Regions from separate parts of the Pseudarthrobacter sp. NS4 genome, predicted to be linked through region 3. Evidence: riboswitches for the same ligand, from Rfam matches in the RefSeq annotation. Region 3 holds a riboswitch; each other region holds the start of a gene.

Region 1 (2,258 bases), 1.3 Mb from region 3:
AGGAGCCGGCGTAGTGGTCACGGCAGGCTTTTCGAAGGTGATGGCAATGGTGGATGCCGCAGAAATCGGAGCCTCGATCGCGGACTCAACTTCCAGTGTGGAAGCCGGTGCGGAGTCCCGCTGGACGTTGGCGTCGGCAGCGTTGGCTGCGATGCCACTGGTCAGGACCAGGCCCGAGGCGGCGGCGATTACCGCGGCCTGGCGGCCTACGCCGCCGGCGTTCTCGCCGACAGCCTTGGCAATGACAGCGATTGAGTTGGTTTTGGTGACCTCGGCGCGGTGCCGTGCGGTAGCACGAGTAGTCATCAGTTCTCTCTTTCGTTTTCCTCGGGCCTGTGGGCAGCCGAGAGTTTTGGACGCGCCGGCATCTTGGGGGTATGTCGGCGGGTTCCGAACGGGGATGTGGTGATTTAGCGAAAAGCGCAGGCAAAGAAATAGTTCCTGGGGCCGAAGCCCCAAGAACTATTAGTTGCCCATGGTGTAGAAGGAGGAGGATCCGGTGGCGGCCACAGAGTGAAGCAGCGTGCCCTGGGAGGGGTTGAGCGCGCTGACCATCATGCCGTTACCGACGTAAATTCCGACGTGGGCTCCGCCGTTCTGCATGACCAGGTCACCCGGCTTGGGGGTGGAGGTAGGGGTCATGGCCGTCCAGGCGTTGACGCGCGGGATGCTGATGCCGGCCTGGGCGTAAACCCACTGGGTGAAGCCCGAGCAGTCCCAGCCGTTGGGGCTGGTGCCGCCCCAGACATAGGGGCGGCCGATGCCCGTGTAAGCGATGGCTGCGATGCCTGAGGTAGCTGCAGAGCTAACGGCCTCTACTGCCTTTTCCGCGGTGGAAGCGGTGGACACGGTGGTGGCCGTGGAACCGTCGCGGGTGGCAGCGGCAGTGGACTGCGTGCGGACCGGCTCGATCTTCGGAGCAGCGGTGGTCTTCACCACGGGGCGCTCGAAGGAAACGGTGGCGGTGGGCGCTGCGGTGACGGCCAGGGCAGTCTGTGCGGAACCCGACTCGGTGGAAGCGGAGACACCAGCCGTGTCCGCCGCGTTGGCCGGCAGTCCCATGCCAAGGACAAGGCCGGATGCGGCTGCGACAACGGCAGCCTGGCGACCTACTGTCCCGGCATTGGCACTAACAGCCTTGGACATTGCGTCCAAAGGGTTGGTACGAACCGTTTGCGCACGGTGGCGCGCAGAATTATGGCGTGAAGACACGAAGGTAGCCTCTCCCAATGCCTGCGAGGTGAGCTGTCGGATTCGGATGGGAGTCACCCGGCCGCGCGGCTTCCAAAGGAAGCTTTGCGACTTAACCCCAAGGCCTTCAGAAACGAAGACCAAAATTGGTTCCCCCGCCCCTGCCAGACGATGAAATGCGAACGGACCTTGAGCGGTGGCAGAGTTAGGCAATCCGCACAAGAGCGTCAACTTCGGAAAAGTTGACGCGAGTTAGACGGTACAGCAGTTTTGCGTGAATGTCACATTCAGGTCACGGCTGGTCACGACGATTTGAGAGATGACCATCATTTGACTAAAGCCACCCTGTGGGATCGACAACTTCGCCGTTGATCTGGACCTCGAAATGGAGGTGGCAGCCGGTAGAGGCTCCGGTGGTGCCGCTGAGCGCCAGGACGTCGCCGCGCGAGACCGTCTGGCCTTCCTTGACGCTGAACGATGACAGGTGGTTGTAGGTGGTCTCCAGGCCGTTGCCGTGGTCCACAACGACGCGGTTTCCGCCGCCGTACTGATGCCAGCCAACGAACGTCACGGTGCCGGTGGCAGCAGCGAGGACGGACGTGCCGCACTGGGCCACGTAATCCTGCCCGCGGTGGAAGTCACCGGAGCCGCCGGTGATGGGGCTGATGCGGTAGCCGAACGGCGATGCCGTGGAAAGGGTGGCCAGCGGGGCGCCAAGGCTTCCAGCGGAAGCGGCACGGGAGACCGCACCGGCTGATTGCGCGCTCAGGAGTTGTTTGAGTTTACCGTCCGGGTCAGCCTGCGTGACAACGGCTGACCGGCTGAAGTCAATCTGCGCTCCCGGCTCGGCAGAGATGGCCGGCTGCGGGGTGGCGGCGAAGGCAGCGACGGGTGTGGCACCGGTGTCGGTGGCCATGACCGGACTGGTGGCCGGAACAGTCACGGTCAGCACCAGGCCTGTGGCCGCAAGCGCGATCCCGGCTTTTTGCCCGATGCCGCTGGCCGAGGCAAACTCGGTGATCTGCCGGAAGGGACCCCGACGGCGGCGCGCATCACGGTGGAGGTCG
Region 2 (2,258 bases), 1.5 Mb from region 3:
CGCGGCTCGAATGCTGGGTTTTCCCGCAATGCGAACTGGGGAGGGGCGCCCGACGCTGGGCTGGGGGCGAATGCCTAAGAACTTCGGAGGGTGGGAAGGTCAGGCGTGCATTCGACAACAGCGCATGTCGGCAGCAGCTGATGTGCTGGGCCAATATTCTGCGGCTGCAGGTGCTGTTGAGTTCTTGTTCACATTGGAAGTGTGCAGCGTAACAATGGCAACTTGCAAGTAACAATGGACCGGGTCGTCCGCATGGTGAGACAAAATGCTCCATTGTGGTGCAGATCACGATTCTGGATGAGGCGAAAGAATAACGTTCGTTATCTGGTGGGAGCCTCTCATCCGCCCCTTTCCTGAAACTTTATTCGACATGTGGCCTTTTTTGCTCGCCCTTATTCAACTGAGTGCTCGATGCCAAAATGCCCGCACCTACAGGAGTACGTGTCCAGCGGCGCGCGGAGTTGGAAAAGAAAAATTTCCGCAGCAGCCCCGGAAATCTGTCGTAGCCGCCGGATGAACTCCTTCCAGAACCCCGCACCGGCCTTCCACAGCACGGATGGAGTGGGACAGCAAAAGCAGTACCAGCCCGGCCGGCCCGCTTGGGATTCACAGCCAGGAACACACGAAGCCCACAGCCCGGCTCAAACGAATGATCGGAGAGTCGTCCCATGGCCAGTTCGCACTCCGTGACCAACAACCTTCCCACGCCCTCCCACCCCGGACGGCTCCCCTATCCGTGCCCTGGCGGTGGACGACGAACCCGGGCTGGGCTTATCCATTCTGCAATCATCCTGAAAGAGAGGGCGGGCGGTAACGGTGGCATCACAGCCGGGCGGGCACCCACTTGGAGATGGCCGGCACCTTCTGCTCGATCGCGGGCAAGCCGACGCGCCGTCGTCGTGATCTCCGTTACCTAAATGTGACTTAAGTGCTGCACTCCTGTACCGTCGATTGGGTGCGGTTCCCGACGGGGCGCATATCCGGATGACGCCAAACTCTGCCACTTCCCGGATTCCGGTTGACCAAAGGCAGAGGCGGGGGACCCACCGTCCCGGGCACTGACTGCCCTTGGGGTTAAGCCAGCACGTGATCTTTCCGTGTGGCCGGATGCCCTCATCCGAACCCGACAGCTAACTCCGCAGGTGTGAGAGGCGATCCACCATGTTCAAATTCCCGGTAAAACCGCGCCCGAAAAACGGGTCAACAAGCAACGAGCGCCCTGAAGGCAAGAACTTCACAATGGGACAGCGCGCGGCAGTCCTCGCAGCGTCCTGTGCGCTGCTGGTAGGAGTAGGTGCCGCAGGCCAGGCCACCGAGTCGCTGACGACAGTTGCTTCCACCGAGCAGTCCTTAACGACAGATGCGCAGATGAGCATCGAGAAGAGCGAGATCCGCTCCAACCCGGCCGAGTCACCCGCTCCCGCCGGGATCGACGTTGTGCCCCAGGCTGCCGAGCCCGCTCCGGCGCCCGAGCCCGCTCCCGCACCCGAGCCTGCTCCGGCACCCGCCCCCGAACCCGCTCCGGCCCCGGCACCCGAACCTGCTCCCGTCGTCGCGGTTAATGATCCCGCCGGTGCCCAGGCCTACGCTGCCGGCCAACTGGCTTCCTATGGCTGGGCCCCGGACCAGATGCAGTGCCTGCAGACGCTGTGGACCAAGGAGTCGGACTGGACCACCACGGCCACCAACCCCAGCAGCGGCGCCTACGGCATCGTGCAGTCCCTGCCCGCAGAAAAGATGGCGAGCGCCGGAGCCGACTACCTCACCAACTACCGCACGCAGATCAACTGGGGACTGAACTACATCCAGGAGCGCTACCAGTCCCCGTGCGGCGCCCTGAACTTCCACTACGCCAACAACTGGTACTAAAGCCGGACAGGTTCCCGGCACCAGGTTCGGACTGACCTGTTGAAGTGGCCTGTTCTGTTGCGATGGCTGCGGAGGCGGCCGGGCAGGGTTGCGGACCTCAAAGCCGGAAAGAAATAACCGGCCGGCCCGGTCCGTCCGCATCCACTTCTGCGGTGATGCTGCTGTAGTCCGCGATGTGCAGCACGCCGTCCGGGAGCGGTCCGGTGTTCGGCCCCACCGCCACGGTGCGGATCCCCGCTGCCAGCCCGGCGGCAATGCCGGCGGGGGCATCCTCAAAGACCAGCGCCTCGGCGGGCTCTGCGCCCAGGAGGGCTGCGGCCTTCAGGTAGCCCTCCGGATCCGGCTTGCCCCGGCTCACCAGTTCGGCTGTCACTGCCGTAGCCGGCATC
Region 3 (2,258 bases):
TGGACCTCGCAGCATTCGATGCCTGGGCCGGGCGCTGGCTGGCAACGAACCCGGATCCGGACCTGATGGACAGGGTCAACCCGGTGTACATCCCGCGCAACCACCTGGTGGAGGAAGCACTCGCGGCCGCCACAGGGGGCGACCTGGACCCGGTGACCCGGCTGCTTGAAGCCGTCAGCGCTCCTTACAGCGAGCGTCCCGGACTCGAACGGTATGCGGAAGGCGCACCGGAAGATTTCGGAACCTACATGACGTTCTGCGGCACCTAGCCGGCAGGCCTGCGAGCAGGAGGTTGCAGGCGCAGCAGGCCGGGAACCAATAAGGGCGGCAGCCGGGACTACCCGGCTGCCGCCCTTATGTCTGCGTTGCTTTGCTGTGCGAGCGGTGCCTACGCTACGCGGACGAAGGAAGCGCCACCGAGCCAGCTGATGGAGTGAACCTCGGTCTTGAATCCGTCAACGCCACCGCTGACTACCTGGCCGTCGCCGGCGTAGACGCCCACGTGGCCGGCGGTGATTACCAGGTCACCGGGGGCCGGGGTGCCCACCACGGAGCCGTACTGGTAGAACTGGCCCGGGGCCAGGTCTCCAACGGACTTGCCCACGTTGCGGAGAGCCTTCTCCACCATTGCGGTGCAGTCCTGGCTGACGCCGAGCTGGCCATAGGCGTTCGCCAGGATGGCGGCGCCGGTGCCCGTGCCGGTTGCTGCGGGAGCGGGAGCCGGGGCAGGGGCCGGGGCCGGGGCAGCTGCGGTGGAGGCGTATGAGATGTTCATTCCGGTGTTCGCAGGAGCGGCTGCGGCCTGGACGGGAGCCGGAGCAGCTGCGGCCGGGGCGGCTGCGGGTGCAGCGTATCCGGCGCCCGGGATGCTGATCTGGTCGCCCGGGTAGATGATCGTGGAGACACCCAGTCCGTTGGCGGCCAGGACGTCGTTCAGGCTGACGCCGTGAGCTGCCGAGATGGCGCCCAGGGTGTCACCGGAAACGACGGTGTGGACGTTGGCTGCTGCTGCGGGGGCTGCAACTGCTGCGGCGGGTGCCGAGTGTGCCTGGACGTTAGTGGTCTCGTTGGTGTCCGGGCCGGTCACGCCAGCGTGGGCCGGAGCTCCGACGCCGAACGCAATGCCGGATGCGGCGGCAACTGCGAGGGCCGGGCGGCCGATCGTCCGGGCCTGGGACTTGGCCGAAACAGCCAGTCCCTGAAGCACGATTGAGCGGGCCGGAGTCGCACGGTGACGGGCGGTGGTGGAATTTTTTGACACGGTTGATCGCCTCTCCCATGCCTGCGGGGTGAGCTGTCGGGTTCGGGTTGGAGATACCCGGCCGAAAGCAACCCCATAACGAAAGGAGGCGCTATCGACTTAACCCCAAGACTTCAGTGAAGCCGCGGAAACTTGGTTCCCCCGTCCCTGCCAACTGGAAACGATTGAATCCCGGTTCAGCGGCAGGGCTCGGCATGCTGAGGGGAATGTCCCGCTTGGGAGGGACACGTGAAGACCTTATCCCGCCCGGACGCCTATTGTCACATTTGGATAACATGCGAGGTCCTTCTATCGGATAAAGCAATCGTCTTGATAGTCCGTGACCATACGCCGCTGACCTCGGCTGATACGGCCTCTTACCCCGCGGCGCAGGCGGACGTAACAAAGTCATAAAGTTCCGCACGCAACAAGGGATCGGCGGCGATCTTCACCCGGCCGTCCAAGGGGCCGACGACGATGTGGAGAGGCAGCAAGGTTCCCACCTTGTCCTCCGCAATGGCATGCGGATCGCACCGTGCCGGGCGGATGCGGAGCGGCCATTGAGCTGACCCATCGCCCGGCTTGACGGTGATGTTCGTGGGCCACGGATCCCCGGGCACCTCGGCCAGGAGGGGAGTGCCGTCCACGCTCCTGATGGTCAGGGAGTCCGCTGCCTCACCTGGCCTGTTCCCGTCCGCTGCTGGCCGGGGTGTTACCACAAGCCGGACGACGGCGGTGCGGGAGTCCTGCGCCACCTCAAGTTGGGTGCGCAGGGCGATGTCTGCCACGGCGGCCGCCGCTGCCGTGAGGCAGAGTTCGGTGTTGTTGCGTTGGAGCACGCCGAAAGGGTCCCCTGCGTTGACGGTCACTGGCCTGGCTTGGGAGTGGCCGGGCGCCGCAAGGAGCAGGGTAGCGGTGGCCTCCTCCCCGGGTGGGGAGCCCACCGGGCCGCCGCACCTGGGTTCCGGAAGCGCTGCCGGCAGGCTCTTGGGCTGGCGGGGCGGCAGTTCGATGCCGC

Evidence for each region. A riboswitch is a leader RNA that binds a small molecule or an ion and turns the genes downstream of it on or off. The one in region 3 is predicted to bind cyclic di-AMP.
Region 1: linked by a shared signal. The riboswitch ahead of NXY83_RS04825 (C40 family peptidase) and the one ahead of NXY83_RS11090 (C40 family peptidase) in region 3 are both predicted to bind cyclic di-AMP.
Region 2: linked by a shared signal. The riboswitch ahead of NXY83_RS04260 (hypothetical protein) and the one ahead of NXY83_RS11090 (C40 family peptidase) in region 3 are both predicted to bind cyclic di-AMP.

The regions. Positions count from the first base shown of each region.
Region 1 covers NZ_CP103288.1:1,018,292-1,020,549, reverse strand. Annotated here, with positions in the region: gene NXY83_RS04830 (C40 family peptidase) at 1-306, opposite strand, end outside; gene NXY83_RS04825 (C40 family peptidase) at 466-1,146, opposite strand; cyclic di-AMP (ydaO/yuaA leader) riboswitch at 1,217-1,397, opposite strand; gene NXY83_RS04820 (M23 family metallopeptidase) at 1,526-2,258, opposite strand, start outside.
Region 2 covers NZ_CP103288.1:881,850-884,107, reverse strand. Annotated here, with positions in the region: partial or broken gene NXY83_RS20990 (DNA-binding response regulator) at 669-768, shown strand; cyclic di-AMP (ydaO/yuaA leader) riboswitch at 996-1,156, shown strand; gene NXY83_RS04260 (hypothetical protein) at 1,162-1,869, shown strand; gene NXY83_RS04255 (HAD-IA family hydrolase) at 1,967-2,258, opposite strand, start outside.
Region 3 covers NZ_CP103288.1:2,354,276-2,356,533, reverse strand. Annotated here, with positions in the region: gene NXY83_RS11095 (protein adenylyltransferase SelO) at 1-269, shown strand, start outside; gene NXY83_RS11090 (C40 family peptidase) at 389-1,261, opposite strand; cyclic di-AMP (ydaO/yuaA leader) riboswitch at 1,265-1,453, opposite strand; gene NXY83_RS11085 (hypothetical protein) at 1,618-2,258, opposite strand, start outside.